2 regions of the Pseudomonas sp. c313 genome follow, and region 2 is predicted to be linked to the other one. Evidence: predicted binding sites of a transcription regulator. Region 2 holds the regulator's gene; the other holds the start of a gene.
What was found. The regulator LexA, encoded in region 2, represses DNA repair genes until DNA is damaged. The targets are predictions, from matches to a motif close to CTGTNTNNNNANACAG.

Region 1 (8,911 bases), on a different contig from region 2:
ACGGGTCAAAATTCTACAAATGCTCGATTCTGCTGAGCAGCGCCACATGAGTGCCGAGGATGTTTACAAGGCGCTCATGGAGTCTAACGAGGATGTCGGCCTGGCCACGGTTTACCGTGTACTGACCCAGTTTGAAGCCGCAGGGCTGGTAGTTCGTCATAATTTCGACGGCGGTCATGCAGTATTCGAATTGGCTGACAGCGGCCACCACGACCATATGGTCGATGTGGAAACTGGCGAAGTTGTCGAATTCGTCAGCCCGGAAATCGAGAAGCTCCAGAATGCTATCGCCGAGGCGCACGGAGTCGAATTGGTGGATCACAATTTGGTTCTGTACATCCGTAAGAAAAAGTAAGAAATCTACGCAGATTCGCTCTGCGAAACGATCGAAGGCGACCTTAGGGTCGCCTTCGTGCTTTGTGTCGGAAGGGAAATGGTCTGCAAGGCTTGGCTCAGGCCTTCGCGGTAACGACCATTTTTTTCGCGTGGGCCAGGGACTCCTTGGTCAGGTCGATACCGCCGAGCATGCGCGCCACCTCTTCCACCCGCTCGGTCTTGTTCAGCTTGGACACGGCGGTATGGGTTGCGTCGCTGCCCCGCACCTTATGTACAAACAGGTGTTGATGCCCTTGCGCAGCCACCTGTGGCAAGTGGGTAACGGTCAATACTTGCCCGCGATCACCCAGCCGGCGCAGAAGTTGGCCGACAATCTCGGCTGTAGGCCCGCCGATCCCTACGTCCACCTCGTCGAATACCAGTGTCGGAACCCGTGAGGTCTGGGCGGTAATGACCTGGATCGCCAGGCTGATCCGCGATAGCTCGCCACCGGATGCGACCTTTGCCAGCGCTTTCAACGGTTGGCCAGGGTTTGCGCTAACCAGTAGCTCCACCTGCTCCAGGCCATTGGGCAGCAATTCATTACTGGTATTGGCGTGCAGTTCAATGGTGAAGCGCCCGCCAGGCATGCCCAGGCGTTGAATCTCCTGCTCCACCGCGCAGGCCAGGCCGGTGGCCGCCTGGTGCCGCAGATCGCTCAGTTCACGGGCCTTCTCTTGATAATGACGTGCGAAGGAGGCCAGTTCGTCCGCCAGCCGTTCGATGGATTCATCGTTGGCATTTAGTGTTTCGATTTCATCCAGCAGCTTCTGCTGCATGGTCGCCACTTCGGTTGGCTGGATTCGATGCTTGCGCGCCAGTGTGTAGATAGTGTCCAGGCGCTCTTCTATCTCTTGCAGGCGCGCTGGGTCGGCGTCGAAATGGTCAAGGAACCGGTTCAGCTCGCCCACGGCCTCTTCCACCTGAATCTGCGCGCTGGTCAGCAGGGTCGTTGCTTCATTCAGCGAGCCGGAGGAGTTGTTCACGCTCGACAGGCGATTGAGGCTGGCGGTCAGTGCGTTAAGCACATTTCCGGAATCGCTCTCGCTGCACTGCTCGACCACTTGTCGGCAAATACCCAGCAGGGTTTCGGCATTGGTCAGGTTCTTGTGCTCTTGCTCCAGTTGCTCCAACTCTGTTTCGCCCAGCCCCAGGCTTTCCAGTTCTTCGAGCTGATAGCTGAGCAATTGGTGGCGGGCGCGCTGCTCGTCGCCGGAGTTGGAGAGGCGTTCCAGCTCCTGGCGGGTCTGGCGCCAGCGCTGTGCGGCCAATTGCACCTGGCGCGCAAGGTCGGTTGCGCCGGCGTATTCGTCGAGAAGGCGGCGGTGGGTGTCGGTTTTCAGCAGGGACTGGTGTTCATGCTGGCTGTGGATGTCAATCAGCAGCTCGCCCAGGGCTTTCAAGTCGCCAAGAGGGCAGGGCGTGCCGTTGATATAGCCGCGCGAGCGCCCTTCGGCGGTGATCACGCGGCGCAGGATGCATGGGCCATCGCTATCAAGATCGCGTTCGGCAAGCCAGGCGCCGGCTTCCGGGATATCCGCCAGGTCAAAGGTCGCGAGAATGTCGGCTTTGTCGGCGCCTGGGCGAACCACGCCGCTGTCGGCGCGATCGCCCAGGGTGAGACCCAGGGCATCAAGCATGATCGACTTGCCGGCGCCGGTTTCGCCTGTGATTACGCTCATCCCGCGATCCAGTTCAAGATCCAGGTGTTCAACGATGGCGTAGTTGTGTACAGACAGGTGCACCAGCATGACGGCCGCTCCCAAGCTTAAGGTATGGTTATTTATACAGTGTTTTGTTCTGAGCTGACAATCCTGCCGCTTAGCTCGATTCGCTTGGTGATAGGTGTTTTTTAGTGCACCAAGGAATGAGTCGGGGAAGTTGATCCAATACATGTCAAAGGCATCGGTGCCCTTGAACCTGAAAATTGTGGCCCCATATACCGGAACAGAAGCGCGAGTCGAGTTCGCGCACGATTTTGAAAGGAGAAATCTATGGCTGACGAACAGACGCTGGATACGCAAAATCTAGACGCCAACCAGGCCTCGCAAGCATCGGGTGAAGACCTGGCGGCTCGTGTGCAAGTGCTCGAAGAGCAACTGGCAGGCGCTCAGGATCAGGCTTTGCGTGTTGCTGCCGATCTGCAGAACGTCCGCCGTCGCGCTGAGCAGGATGTAGAAAAAGCCCACAAGTTTGCTCTGGAAAAATTTGCCGGGGATCTGTTGCCGATCATCGACAGCCTGGAGCGTGGCCTGGAGTTGTCCAATCCGGACGACGAAAACATCCGCCCCATGCGCGAAGGGATCGAACTGACCCTGAAAATGTTCCAGGACACCCTGAAGCGTTATCAGCTGGAAGCCATCGATCCGCAAGGCGGTGAGCCGTTCAACGCTGAGCACCACCAGGCAATGGCGATGCAGGAAAGCGCGGATGTTGAGCCCAACAGCGTATTGAAGGTGTTTCAGAAGGGTTATCAGCTCAACGGTCGTTTGTTGCGTCCGGCGATGGTGGTGGTGAGCAAGGCTCCTGCACCGGTCGCACCTTCGATTGATGAGCAAGCTTGAAATTAGCCGCAAGGCCCCCATTTATAAGTCAAGCGTTTAAGTGCTACCGCAGTTAGCCACCACTGCTGCGGCAACCAAATCCAAAGTTTCGGGAGAGTAAATCATGGGCAAAATTATCGGTATCGACCTGGGGACTACCAACTCCTGCGTCTCCGTGCTGGAAAACGGCGTATCCAAAGTTATTGAAAACGCCGAAGGCGCGCGCACCACTCCGTCCATCGTGGCTTATGCCAGCGACGGCGAAATCCTGGTGGGCCAGTCCGCCAAGCGTCAGGCTGTGACCAATCCGCATAACACCCTGTACGCGGTGAAGCGTCTGATCGGTCGTAAGTTCGACGAAGAAGTCGTACAGAAAGACATCAAGATGGTCCCTTACAAAATCGCCAAGGCTGACAACGGTGACGCCTGGGTTGAAGTAAACGGCCAGAAAATGTCGCCGCCACAAATCTCGGCTGAAATCTTGAAAAAGATGAAGAAGACCGCCGAAGACTACCTCGGTGAAGCCGTGACTGAAGCGGTCATTACCGTTCCGGCCTACTTCAACGACAGTCAGCGTCAGGCGACCAAAGATGCCGGCCGTATTGCTGGTCTGGACGTAAAACGTATCATCAACGAACCAACCGCGGCCGCTCTGGCTTACGGTATGGACAAGGCTCGGGGCGACCACACTGTGATCGTTTACGACCTGGGTGGCGGTACTTTCGACGTTTCCGTGATCGAAATCGCTGAAGTCGATGGCGAGCACCAGTTCGAAGTGTTGGCCACCAACGGTGACACGTTCCTGGGTGGTGAAGACTTCGACATTCGTCTGATCGACTACCTCGTTGACGAATTCAAGAAAGAAAGCGGCATGAACCTCAAGGGTGACCCGCTGGCGATGCAGCGCCTGAAGGAAGCTGCTGAGAAGGCCAAGATCGAACTGTCTTCGAGCCTGCAGACTGACGTGAACCTGCCGTACATCACTGCAGACGCCACCGGTCCTAAGCACTTGAACGTGAAGATTTCCCGCGCCAAGCTGGAATCGCTGGTTGAAGACCTGGTTCAACGCACCATCGAGCCTTGCCGCATTGCTCTGAAAGACTCGGGTATCGACGTTGGCAAGATCGACGATGTGATCCTGGTCGGCGGTCAGACCCGTATGCCACTGGTTCAGAAGCTGGTGACCGAGTTCTTCGGTAAAGAAGCGCGTAAAGACGTCAACCCGGACGAAGCGGTTGCCATGGGTGCTGCCATCCAGGGTGCGGTATTGGCCGGCGACGTGAAAGACGTTCTGCTGCTGGACGTAAGCCCGTTGACCCTGGGTATCGAAACCATGGGCGGCGTGATGACTGCGCTGATCGAGAAAAACACCACGATTCCTACCAAGAAATCGCAAGTGTTCTCGACTGCCGACGACAACCAAGGCGCCGTGACCATTCACGTGCTGCAAGGTGAGCGTAAGCAAGCTGGTCAGAACAAGTCCCTGGGCAAGTTCGACCTGGCCGAGATTCCACCAGCACCACGTGGTGTGCCACAAATTGAAGTGACCTTCGACATCGACGCCAACGGCATTCTGCACGTAGGCGCTAAAGACAAGGCCACCGGCAAGACTCAGTCGATCGTGATCAAGGCCAACTCCGGTCTGTCCGAGGAAGAAATTCAGCAGATGATTCGCGATGCTGAAACCAATGCCGAGGAAGATCGCAAGTTCGAAGAGCTGGCAGCTGCCCGTAACCAGGGTGATGCACTGGTTCACTCGACTCGCAAAATGGTCGCTGACGCTGGCGACAAAGTGACTGGCGAAGAGAAAACTGCGATCGAAGCTGCTGTAGTTGCCCTGGAAGCCGCCGTAAAAGGCGACGACAAGGCTGCTATCGAAGCCAAGGTTGAGGAGCTGTCGAAGGTCTCCGCGCCAGTGGCTCAGAAGATGTATGCCGAGCAAGGCCAGCCGGCTGATGGCGCTGCGCAGCAAGCAGAGCCTGAAGCCAAGCACGACGATGTTGTCGATGCCGAGTTCGAAGAAGTCAAAGAAAACAAGTAAGCAGTAAGTTGGTCGGCCGGTTGACCGCTTTCAGGCGGTGACTGGTAGGATGTCGCCGCGCGGGAGCTTGCTCCCGCGTTGGCGTGTCTGGGGTACGCGAATTTTTACAGCATGCGACAGCGTTCGGATGCTGGCGGTGTGATCGGGGATGCTCCTGCTTTCCGAGCGACAGTCGCCGCTTTTTTGGCCGGGTTCCTGGCTGAAAACATTTGAGACCAGGATCGTTGAATTGACGTGAGTTGGGTCCGGGCCTGTATTGGGGCTCAACGAGTTTGGCGAGGCTCAGGAGGGGTTTGCCGAACGTCCTTAAGAGTGCAAAGACTTATGGCAAAGCGTGACTATTACATAGTGTTGGGTGTGGAGCGCGGTTCCAGCGAGGCGGACCTGAAAAAGGCTTACCGTCGCCTGGCGATGAAGCACCACCCGGACCGTAATCCGGATAACAAAGAATCCGAAGACTTGTTCAAAGAGGCCAACGAGGCCTACGAGTGCCTGTGTGATCCAAACAAGCGGGCGGCCTACGATCAGTATGGCCACGCTGGTGTTGATCCAAGCATGGGTGGCGGCGGTGCCGGTTTTGGCGGCCAGAACTTCTCCGATATTTTTGGCGACGTGTTCAGTGACTTCTTTGGTGGTGGTCGTGGCGGTCAGCGTGGCGGTGCCCAGCGTGGTAGCGACCTGCGCTACACCCTTGAGCTGAACCTCGAAGAGGCAGTGCGTGGCACCAGCGTCAATATCCGTGTGCCGACACTGGTCAACTGCAAGCCGTGCGACGGTGCGGGCGCCAAGAAAGGCTCCTCGCCGATCACTTGCCCGACCTGTGGTGGTATCGGTCAGGTACGCATGCAGCAAGGCTTCTTCTCGGTGCAGCAAACCTGCCCGCGCTGCCATGGCCAGGGCAAGATCATTTCCGATCCGTGCGACTCCTGCCACGGTGAAGGTCGTGTCGAAGAGTACAAGACCCTTTCGGTGAAAGTGCCATCGGGTGTTGATACTGGTGACCGCATTCGCCTGTCGGGTGAGGGTGAGGCGGGCGCTCAAGGTGGTCCAGCGGGCGACCTGTACGTGGTGATCAATGTGCGCGAGCACGCTATCTTCCAGCGCGACGGTAAACATCTGTTTTGTGAAGTGCCGATCAGCTTCGTCGATGCGGCTCTGGGTGGTGAATTGGAGATTCCGACACTGGATGGTCGGGTCAAACTCAAGATTCCCGAGGGTACGCAGACCGGCAAGCAGTTCCGTATCCGTGGCAAAGGCGTTGCGCCGGTGCGCGGTGGTGGTGCTGGCGACTTGATGTGTCGTGTGGCGGTAGAGACGCCGGTCAACCTGGGTCGTCGTCAGCGCGAGCTGCTGGAAGAGTTGCGCAGTTCCCTGGCGGGCGATGACACTCATTCGCCCAAGACTGCTGGCTGGTTCGAAGGCGTGAAGCGCTTCTTCGGCGACCTGTAAGGACGTGAGTATGCGACGTATAGCTGTGATGGGCGCGGCCGGACGCATGGGCAAGAACCTGGTTGAGGCGGTGCAGCAGCGCTCGCCTCTGTCGGGTCTGACGGCGGCGATCGTTCGGCCGGGCAGCACACTGATCGGCGCCGATGCCGGTGAGTTGGCATCGCTGGGCAGGATCGGTGTGTCGTTGTCCGGTAGCCTGGAAAAGGTTATTGATGAGTTCGATGTGTTGATCGATTTCACGCTTCCAGAGGTGATGCTGAAAAACCTGGCGTTCTGCCGCAAGGCGGGCAAGGCCATGGTCATTGGCACCACCGGCTTGAATGCCGAGCAAAAGCAGCTGTTGGTTGCTGCGGGTAAGGATATCCCGATTGTGTTTGCTGCCAACTTCAGTGTTGGTGTCAATCTGTCGCTGAAGTTGCTCGACATGGCAGCTCGTGTGTTGGGTGATGATGCGGATATCGAAATTATCGAAGCTCATCACCGGCACAAGGTCGATGCGCCGTCGGGTACGGCGATGCGCATGGGTGAAGTGATCGCCGATGCGCTTGGCCGTGATCTTTCGAAAGTGGCGGTGTATGGCCGCGAAGGCCATACCGGCGTGCGCGATCGTGAAACCATCGGCTTTGCTACCGTTCGCGGCGGTGATGTGGTGGGTGATCACACGGTGTTGTTCGCGGCAGAGGGTGAGCGCCTTGAGATCACGCACAAGGCTTCCAGTCGTATGACTTTCGCCAAGGGTGCGGTGCGTGCGGCGTTGTGGCTGGACGGTCGTGAGCCTGGCCTGTACGACATGCAAGATGTGCTTGAACTGCGTTAAGCAGTAGCTAAAACAGGGCTCAGGCATTAACCTTGGGCCCTGTTTTTACCCGCTAAGCGATGTCCTGTCGCATTCCCCTGCCTTTAAGGCTCATTAGCGGTGGACCAAAAAAGCCTTTTTCTGTAAGCTACAGCTTTAGTGTGTCCACTAAAAGCGCGCAGAATAATTCAGTGAAGAAGCGGGGTGACGTGTCCATACGTCACTCCGCTTTTTTGCAACCTGCGATCGCCCTTTCAGGCTTTATTTACGGGAGGTCTTCTTGACTAAGCCAGCCATACTCGCCCTTGCTGATGGCAGCATTTTTCGCGGCGAAGCCATTGGAGCCGACGGTCAGACCGTTGGAGAGGTGGTGTTCAACACCGCCATGACCGGCTATCAGGAAATCCTTACCGATCCTTCCTACGCCCAACAGATCGTTACCCTGACCTATCCGCACATCGGTAATACCGGCACTACGCCGCAAGATGCCGAGTCTGATCGTGTCTGGTCGGCCGGTCTGGTGATTCGTGACCTGCCACTGGTTGCGAGCAACTGGCGTAGCACGATGTCCCTGTCCGATTACCTGAAAGCCAACAACGTAGTGGCGATCGCAGGTATTGATACGCGTCGCCTGACACGCATCCTGCGTGAAAAGGGCTCGCAGAGCGGCTGCATCATGGCCGGTGACAATATTTCCGAAGCAGCAGCGATTGCTGCGGCGCAAGGTTTCCCTGGCCTGAAAGGCATGGACCTGGCGAAAGTCGTCAGTACCAAGGAAAAGTACGAGTGGCGCTCCACTGTCTGGGACTTGAAGACCGACAGCCATGCCACCATCGAAGCCTCCGAGCTGCCGTATCACGTAGTGGCTTACGACTACGGTATCAAGCACAACATCTTGCGCATGCTGGTCGAGCGCGGTTGCCGCGTGACCGTGGTGCCGGCGCAAACCCCGGCCAGCGACGTACTGGCCTTGCAGCCGGACGGTGTGTTCCTGTCCAACGGCCCGGGTGACCCGGAGCCTTGCGACTATGCGATTCAGGCCATCAAGGACGTGTTGGAGACCGAGATTCCGGTATTCGGCATTTGCCTGGGTCACCAACTGTTGGCCCTGGCCTCCGGCGCCAAGACCCTGAAAATGGGGCACGGCCATCACGGTGCCAACCACCCGGTGCAGGACCTGGATACCGGTGTCGTCATGATCACCAGCCAGAACCACGGTTTTGCGGTGGATGAAGCGACCTTGCCGGGCAACGTCCGGGCGATTCACAAGTCGCTGTTCGACGGCTCCCTGCAAGGTATCGAGCGCACAGACAAGAGCGCGTTCAGCTTCCAGGGCCACCCTGAAGCAAGCCCGGGCCCGAACGACGTAGCGCCGCTGTTCGACCGTTTCATCAATGAGATGGCCAAGCGACGCTAAGTGAGTGGCCTGAGGGAGGCACGGGAAACCGGCGGCCCCCTCAGGCTCTTCAAGGATTGTTCAAGACGGCTTGCCGACTGACCTGCGGATTTGAGTGACAAACCCATGCCAAAACGTACAGACATAAAAAGCATCCTGATTCTCGGCGCTGGCCCGATCGTGATCGGCCAGGCCTGCGAATTCGACTACTCCGGCGCGCAGGCCTGTAAAGCCCTGCGCGAGGAGGGGTACCGCGTCATCCTGGTGAACTCCAACCCAGCCACCATCATGACCGATCCGGACATGGCCGA
Region 2 (8,911 bases):
GCGGTGGTAAGCAGCATTGTAGGAATGAGATTCATGACTGCCCAAGGTCAGGCACGCGCGTGGTTCAATATCGTCGATGACTCGCTCAGTCAGCTTCTGCGGTGGAGGAATAGCCGAAGCCACCGCGCTGATGCGATGGCTGAACAGGGCAACGTCGCGTGCGGGAATCTCGGGCAACTGGCACATATGGCAGGCCAGGGTTGCATCCAGATCGTGTTCCAGCGGCCCAAGCTCCATACGCGTGCGGTCGAGGTAATAGAGCGGCTTGAGGGCCAGGACATCAGTCAGCGGTTGCTCAGCACTGTGCCACTGCGGGCGGTAGTCACCATTGCGCTGCTCGACCCATCTGAAATGGGCGACTTGGCTGGGGCCCGAATTGAGCAACTGCACCGGATCGAAGTCGTAAAACAATCTCCCGGTCTTCAGCGCCAGTTCAAGGATTTGCGCACCAGCCTCTCCCTCAAGTGGATAACTGCTGCTGTACCGACCGTACGTTTGGCCGAGCAGCAGCAAACGCGCGATCCGCTTGTCCACCTCAAGGAGATAACCAGGCGAACGTATCAACGTTTCGTCCAACGAATAGAGCGACTTGATGTCACTCAGACCGCCATTTTTCAGCTGACGTGCCTTGTACACTGCCAATGACCACTGACCTGCAACCCGACTTGCCTGGAACTTGTACAACACCCGGGTATTGGCGCCCTTGGCGTAAGTCTCTACCTCCGGGACGGGGGCAGGAATGCTGTTGAGCCAACGTTCAAGGTCAGGGCTCAGACGGGAATTAGTATTGGCAGCCGACTGCTTGAAATAAGTCGTTTCAAGATAGATAAGGACCGCAGCGCAGTGTTTGCAGTCACTGACCATCGGGCAGGAGCACTCACAATCAAGCCTGGGCGAACCTGAATATTCTTCCAGTGAAATGATCTGCTGGTAGAGGTTTGTACCTGACCCTCGACACTGCGCATGAAGGATGTTCGAACCCATATCCACTATCTGGACCCGGTCATCCTTTGCGTATTTGATGGCGCGATCAAAAGTACCCTGATCAAAAAGCTCAGCCCAGTCCAGTTCTAGAATTCGGTCAAGAAGTATCGTCATGGGCTGGGATGTTATCGCAGCCGGAAATTTCTTCAATATGGTTTTCTCACAGATGAGTATGAAAAAACCACACTTCAAGACTGACTTATCTGACACCAAAAGGAGTGAGTAAATACGCACCCATCAGCCATTCAATACTCTTGCCAGCAGGGTGATTTCATCTGCCACCTCCAGGCGCAGGCGTCCGCTAGTGATGCCGCCGATAATCGACACCTAATCGATCAGTTGAGCTTCTCTGAGGGCGCCCAGAGCAGCCAGCCAGCGTGGGTCCTGCTTGTATTCGATAGAGGCAATGCCCTGCCCGCGCATCCGGGCAATACGGGCCGACGGTGTGACCTTCATGCGCTGGGCGGCGCTCAGGGCCAACTCGGCAGCGGCGCGGTCGTTGCATACCAGACCCATGTCGCAACCGGCGGTCAACGCAGCCTCGATACGACTGGCGGCGTCACCCACTACATGGGCACCGGCCATGGACAGGTCATCACTGAAAATCACCCCGTCGAACTGCAACTCACCTCGCAGGATGTCCTGCAGCCAGCGGCGAGAGAAGCCGGCGGGTTGTGCATCGACTTGTGGGTAAATGACATGGGCCGGCATCACTGCGGCCAACTGCTTGCTCAGCCGTGCGAAAGGCACCAGATCATTGGCCCGAATCTGTTCCAGGCTGCGCTCATCATTGGGAATCGCAACGTGGGAATCGGCTTCAGCCCAACCGTGACCGGGGAAGTGCTTGCCGGTAGCAGCCATGCCGGCGCTGTTCATGCCGCGGATAAAGGCGCCAGCCAGCAAGGCGGCACGCTCGGGATCGCCTTCGAATGAACGGCTGCCGACAACGGCGCTGCGCTGGTAATCCAGGTCCAGCACCGGGGCGAAGCTCAGGTCCAGACCAACTGCCAGCACTTCGGTGGCCATGATCCAACCGCATTGCTCAGCGAGGTATTCGGCGTTGGGATTATCGGCCAGGGCACGCATGGCTGGCAGGCGCACAAAACCTTGGCGCAGACGCTGAACGCGACCGCCTTCCTGATCGACCGCCAACAACACGTCCGGGCGCACGGCACGAATCGCCGCGCTCAACTCACGCACCTGCCGTGGATGCTCGATATTGCGCGCAAAAATGATCAGGCCGCCTACCTCAGGCTGACGCAACAAGTGGCGATCTTCAGCCGTCAGCCAGGTACCGGCGACGTCCACCATCAATGAACCTTGCAGGGCAGCAGTCATAAACCTTCCTTAAATAACGCGCGCAAACCGAAGCCCTCGCGAGGTCGCATCGCCAGGATTGAACCTGGCAATGAACGCTCAGCGAGAGCAACGGGTTGTGGATAAATAGCTGTAATCGGCATGGGCGGCTAGCTTAGCGGATGCAAGCCGCCACGCACACCCAAGAGCGGTTAAACCTTGGCGGCGGCCGGCACCGACTTGCTGCGCGGGCGCAACTGGGCGGCGGCCATGGCCTGGTCAGTGACGCCGGTTTCGGCGCGCATGCCGGCCGCGAGGAACGGCACCATCAGGCGCATCACCTGCTCGATGGAGGTGTTGACGCCAAAGTCGGTTTCGGCAATCGCCCGCAAGGCCTTGATTCCGGACATGCTGAACGCTGCAGCGCCGAGCATGAAATGCACGCGCCAAAACAATTCGATAGGAGGGATGCGAGGTGCGGCTTCGTTGACCAGCAGCATATAGCGGCGGAACACCTTGCCGTACATGTCTTCCAGGTAACGACGCAAATGCCCCTGGCTCTGGCTGAATGCCAGGCCCAGCAGGCGCATGAAGATCGACAGGTCGTTGCCGCTGCGTGGCTGGACCACCAGCGCTTGCTCGACGAGGATTTCCAGCAGGTCTTCCAGGCTTGGCTTGTGATCTGCCTTGGCCTGGCGGCGCTCCAGTTCACGATCAAGGCTGGCGCAGAACGGCCCCAGGAACCGCGAGAACACCGCCTGGATCAGGGCTTTTTTCGAGCCGAAATGATAGTTCACTGCCGCCAGGTTGACCCCGGCCTTGCTGGTGATCAGCCGCAATGAGGTTTCAGCAAATCCTTTTTCCGCGAACAACTGCTCGGCAGCATCGAGAATGCGTTCAACGGTTTCCGACTGGGCCATGGTTACTCCGCCTGACAAACACTTGTTTGAAACATACGTTTCACCTTATGTATTGTCAAGCTGCGGGTCCGCTTTCCGGCTGAGCAGTCAGCTATTTCATCACTATTTAATCACATCTGGCGGGGCCTGTAGGCAGCGCTGTCGCTGGAGCGTTATAAGGCTAATGGATGACCGTCCAGCGGAGTTAATAAAAACGATGATTGCCAAGCGCAGTTCACTGTATATAATCCCAGTCACTGTATAAAAAGACAGAGCGATCAACATGCTAAAACTGACGCCACGCCAAGCTGAGATTCTGGCTTTTATCAAGCGCTGCCTCGACGATAACGGTTATCCGCCGACCCGGGCTGAAATTGCGCTGGAGCTGGGATTCAAGTCACCCAATGCCGCTGAAGAACACCTGAAGGCCCTCGCCCGCAAAGGCGCGATCGAGATGACGCCAGGCGCTTCAAGAGGCATCCGCATCCCTGGCTTCGAGGCCAAGGCCGACGAATCGACGCTGCCGATCATTGGCCGTGTTGCTGCCGGTGCGCCGATCCTGGCTCAACAGCACGTCGAAGAATCCTGCAACATCAACCCGACGTTCTTCCACCCTCGCGCTGACTACCTGCTGCGGGTTCATGGCATGAGCATGAAGGATGTCGGTATTTTTGACGGTGACTTGTTGGCCGTCCATACCACTCGCGAAGCCCGTAATGGCCAGATCGTCGTCGCCCGCATCGGTGATGAAGTCACGGTAAAACGCTTCAAGCGTGAAGGCAGCAAGGTCTGGCTCCTGGCCGAAAACCCTGAGTTCGCCCCCATTGAAGTGAACCTCAAGGACCAGGACCTGGTGATCGAAGGCTTGAGTGTCGGCGTTATTCGCCGCTAACGGAGGCATCATGCAGTTTCCACACGCACCGCAACACACACAACTGCCGTTGTTTGAGGCCTTCATGATGGCCCAGCCCCTTGCGCCGATCCTCAAGGAAGCGATCGAGTCACCCTGGATCACCGAACCCGAGGCATTCAGTGAATTGTCGTTGCGCGGCGCTGCCGGGAACTGCCTGAGCCTGCTGGCCCCCATTCTTCGCGAACTGAGCGAGGAACAGGACGCCCGTTGGCTGACCTTGATCGCCCCGCCCTCAAGCCTGACCCAGGCCTGGTTACGGGACGCCGGCCTGAATCGCGAGCGTATCCTGCTGCTGCAACCACGGGGCACTCAAAGCGCCCAGCAATTAACTTGCGAAGCTTTACGCCTGGGGCGAAGCCACACCGTGGTCAGTTGGTTGAACCCGCTGAGCACAACAGCCAGGCAACAGTTGATCAGTGCAGCACGCACGGGCGACGCACAGAGTTTGAATATTCGACTGGGATAAAGCCGGTGCTAACGCGCAAAGCGTTACCGCTGCAAGCACGAAAGACCGTCCGATTGCAGCTCTGACTTTCAGCCAGTGCCTGCGATGGACACCAGGCTTCTCCAGGATTGAGAAGCCGATCTGTAACTTTGACTCACACCAAAAAAACCGACAGACGGACTCAGTGAAGAATCCGTGGGCCGTCGTCTTTCTCCGGCTCGCCTTCAGCCAGGCGTCCCGCCATCTGCACACCGACGCTCAGCATGGCTTTTGCCACTTCCACGTGCTGGCCTTGCAGGAACGCCTTGGCGTCCTCGGAGAAGTCCAAAGTTACCAGAGAACCCTCGTCCTCAGCCCTGCGCAGCTCAATTCGGCCGTCGGGCAATTCAACAATTTCCAGAAAGGAAGTTGGCATAAAAGTCTGTTCTCCACGAAAGGCCGGGATTATATCAGTCTTGTGGCAAGCGGGCTTGTTGTGGCGAGCGGGCTCGTCACATCAAGTCAGCTTTCACATTTGGTGATCATTGATCTATCGAGAGCACGCGACTTAGCACTCGTTAAGCCCATCCCGAAACCGAATGGCCAGTTTCTTCAGTTCCTGGCGCCAGCTTTCCAGCTCTACCCTGCTCAGCGGCGCCGGGCCCTCCTCCTCCAGGCTCACCGCCACGATCAGCGGCTGGGTCACATCACCCTTGGGCTTGTGCGGCGCCCGTGGCGGCTGGAACATCGCCGCATGGGCCACCAACAAACGCGCCAGCCAACTGTCCGGGCTCTGTGCCATTTCCACCAGTTCGGCCAACTCTGGGATCGCCATGGACTCCAGCACTTCGCGGGTCAGGATCATCTCGGCCCGTGGCGCAGCAGCTTGAGGCAAGCGGTAGAACCCAGCGATTTCATGGCACAAGCCCAGCAACGCACCATAAAGGTGGAACAACGCCGATTCACGCCCCGCCTGCACCAGCGCGATAGCGTTCATCTCCTTTCCCTCCTCCGCACGGCCAAGGGCTTCCAGGGACAAACCCGCGAAGTAAATTTTCTGGTTGGTACGGGTATAGAGTTCGTTGGCCATGAAGGCAGTCTCCACAACGAATAAGGCGTAATACTGGCTGGGCAGTGTCACGGATGAGACAAGTGCACTGCAAGCCCAAAACAAAGGCCGCCTGTGAAGGCGGCCTTTGTGTCAAACGGACAATCGAATCAAGCGCCTTGACGCTTGTCCTCGACCTTCCACTTGCCACCGTCGTAGAACGCTTTCCAGCCGGTAGGCTTGCCCTCGACTTCGGTCTGTACGTACTGCTCCTTGGTCTTGCGGCTGTAGCGGATCACAGCCGGACGACCGTCGGGATCTTTCTTCGGCGCTTCACAGAGAAAGTGGTACTTCGGATCAATCTCGTCCTTGTGGGGCACGATCTCGATCACCAGTGGCGCGCGAGTCTCACGGTTTTTCGGGAACTGGCTGGCTGCCAGGAACAAACCCGAAGCCCCGTCGCGCAGGATGTAGGTGTCGTTGACCTTCTGGCACTTGAGTTCAGGCATCTTCACCGGGTCCATCTTCGGCGGCGCCGCATCACCGCTTTTGAGCAGTTTGCGGGTGTTCTTGCAGGTCGGGTTGGTGCAACCGAAGAACTTGCCGAAACGGCCCGTCTTGAGCTGCATCTCGCTGCCGCACTTGTCGCATTCCAGGCTCGGGCCTTCGTAGCCCTTGATACGGTAGCTGCCTTCCTCGATCTCGTAGCCGTTGCAATCCGGGTTGTTACCGCAGATATGCAGCTTGTGCTTCTCGTCCAGCAGGTAGGCGTCCATCGCCGTGCTGCAGATCGGGCAACGGTGCTTGCCGCGCAGTACCAGGGATTCAGATTCACCCTCGTCATCGGCAGCGATCTCGTCACCCGGCACCAGGTTGACGGTGGCCTTGCAACGCTCCTTCGGCGGCAGGCTGTAGCCCGAGCAACCGAGGAATACACCGGTGGACGCAGTACGAATCTGCATCGGCCGCCCACAGGTGAGGCACGCAATGTCCGTCATCACCGGCTGGTTGGCGCGCATGCCATTCTCAGCGCTTTCGGCGACTTCCAGTTTCTTCTTGAAGTCACCGTAGAACTCGTCGAGTACGTTTTTCCAGTCCCGTTCGCCCTGGGCGACGTCGTCGAGGTTCTCTTCCATACCGGCGGTGAAGCCGTAGTCCATCAGGTTGGAGAAGCTCTCGGATAGACGCTCGGTGACGATGTCGCCCATCTTTTCCGAATAGAAACGACGGTTATGCAGGGCCACGTAGCCACGGTCCTGGATGGTGGAGATGATCGCCGCGTAGGTCGAAGGACGACCGATACCGCGTTTTTCCATCTCTTTCACCAGGCTGGCTTCCGAATAACGGGCCGGCGGCTTGGTGAAGTGCTGGGTCGGATCAAGCTTGATCAGCTTCATCACGTCGCCCTGAGCCATGTCCGGCAGCACGTCGTCGTCGCCCGGCTTGGCGATTTGCGGCATGACGCGGGTGTAGCCATCAAACTTGAGGATGCGGCCCTTGGCCCGCAACTCGAAGTCCCCAGCGGCGACGCTGACGGTGGTCGACAGGTATTGCGCCGGCAGCATCTGGCAGGCCAGGAACTGGCGCCAGATCAACTCGTAGAGGCGCTCAGCGTCACGTTCCATGCCAGTCAGCTTGCTTGGCTCGGTGTTGGCGTCAGACGGACGAATCGCTTCGTGAGCCTCTTGTGCGCCTTCCTTGCTGCTGTAGACGTTCGGGTTTTCCGGCAGGTACTTCTTGCCGAACTCGCCTTCAATATAAGTACGCGCCATCGCGACTGCATCCAACGACAGGTTGGTGGAGTCGGTACGCATATAGGTGATGTAGCCCGCTTCATACAGACGCTGGGCCATCATCATCGTCTTCTTCACGCCGAAGCCCAGGCGGTTGCTCGCGGCCTGCTGCAGGGTGGAGGTGATGAACGGCGCCGACGGCTTGCTGCTGGTGGGTTTGTCTTCACGCTTGACGATGCTGTAGCTGGAAGCCTTGAGCTTCTCCAGCGCGGCCATGGCCTGGGCTTCGTTGAGCGGCTTGAAGGCCTCGCCTTTCTCGCGGGCCACGTCAAAGCGCACGGTTGCGCCCTTGGTGCTGCCGAGATCAGCATGGATTTCCCAGTATTCTTCAGGGTTGAACGCACGAATCTCGCGCTCACGCTCCACCACCAGCTTCACCGCTACCGATTGCACACGGCCGGCGGACAGACCACGGGCGATCTTCGCCCACAGCAGTGGCGAGACCATGTAACCCACTACGCGGTCGAGGAAACGACGGGCCTGTTGAGCGTTAACCCGATCGATGTCCAGTTCGCCCGGCTTGGAGAAGGCCTCCTGAATCGCTTTCTTGGTGATTTCGTTGAACACCACGCGCTTGTAGCGGCTGTCATCACCACCGATGGCTTCGCGCAGGTGCCAGGCAATGGCTTCCCCCTCGCGATCCAAGTCGGTTGCGAGATAGATGATGTCAGCATCCTTGGCGAGCCGGCGCAGCTCTTCGATGACCTTTTCCTTGCCCGGGAGGATCTCGTACTGGGCTTTCCAGCCATGGTCGGGATCGACACCCATGCGCGAGACCAGCTGCTTGCGCGCTTTCTCTTTAGGCGTGAGCACCGGACCTTCGCCCGCAGCCGCCTTGCCGCGCTTGGCGGCAGGCTCCTTGCTGGCGCTAGCCGAACCGCTGGTGGGCAGGTCTCGGATATGGCCGATACTCGACTTCACCACGTACTCGTTACCCAAGTACTTGTTGATGGTCTTGGCCTTAGCCGGGGATTCCACAATGACCAGCGATTTGCCCATGGATCGGAAAATTCCTGAATTCGAGAAGTGAAAGGCGGTTGGCGCCTGACGCGGCAACGCTATATATAGTGGCAACAAGGTGAGGTCAAGCGCAGCATTGCGCGCGGCCTGCCTTTATTACGCTGAAAAAAGGCTCGGTTCGACCTGGATCAAAGCAAAGCGCGGGACCTGCTCGCCGTCAACTTCGAGGGTCTCCAGGAACATGCTCAAGGGACGCACCCAAAAGCCGTAATCGCCATACAGTGCTTGGTAAAACACCACTTCCTCTTCGGTCTCAGAATGCCGCGCAACATTAAAAACGCGGTACTGCGGACCTTTATAATGCTGGTAGAGCCCGGGTTCGACTTTCATGCTCTGGCGCTCTTACAAAATTTGTTAAAAAAAAATACAAAAACTTCCAAAAAACAAAAAACCGGGGCACTTGGCCCCGGCTTCCGTCAACACAACGTTTAGATACGTTCGAAGACGGTGGAGATGCCTTGGCCGAGACCAATGCACATGGTGGCTACCCCGAGGTTGCCGCCATTTTGCTTCATCACGTTAAGCAACGTGCCG

Region 1: recN (DNA repair protein RecN) is a predicted target of LexA. The motif match lies at 2,151-2,166, and genes of this name have one in related genera.

What each region holds. Positions count from the first base shown of each region.
Region 1 covers NZ_JBUZRD010000011.1:86,516-95,426, forward strand. Annotated here, with positions in the region: gene fur (ferric iron uptake transcriptional regulator) at 1-355, shown strand, start outside; gene recN (DNA repair protein RecN) at 453-2,126, opposite strand; gene grpE (nucleotide exchange factor GrpE) at 2,370-2,939, shown strand; gene dnaK (molecular chaperone DnaK) at 3,043-4,959, shown strand; gene dnaJ (molecular chaperone DnaJ) at 5,284-6,408, shown strand; gene dapB (4-hydroxy-tetrahydrodipicolinate reductase) at 6,419-7,225, shown strand; gene carA (glutamine-hydrolyzing carbamoyl-phosphate synthase small subunit) at 7,485-8,621, shown strand; gene carB (carbamoyl-phosphate synthase large subunit) at 8,727-8,911, shown strand, end outside.
Region 2 covers NZ_JBUZRD010000010.1:30,324-39,234, forward strand. Annotated here, with positions in the region: gene ACZRKZ_RS22210 (DEAD/DEAH box helicase) at 1-1,098, opposite strand, end outside; gene nagZ (beta-N-acetylhexosaminidase) at 1,312-2,322, opposite strand; gene ACZRKZ_RS22220 (TetR family transcriptional regulator) at 2,493-3,200, opposite strand; gene lexA (transcriptional repressor LexA) at 3,463-4,071, shown strand; gene sulA (SOS-induced cell division inhibitor SulA) at 4,082-4,558, shown strand; gene ACZRKZ_RS22235 (hypothetical protein) at 4,719-4,952, opposite strand; gene ACZRKZ_RS22240 (DUF6586 family protein) at 5,085-5,606, opposite strand; gene topA (type I DNA topoisomerase) at 5,735-8,356, opposite strand; gene ACZRKZ_RS22250 (DUF1653 domain-containing protein) at 8,474-8,707, opposite strand; gene fadA (acetyl-CoA C-acyltransferase FadA) at 8,806-8,911, opposite strand, start outside.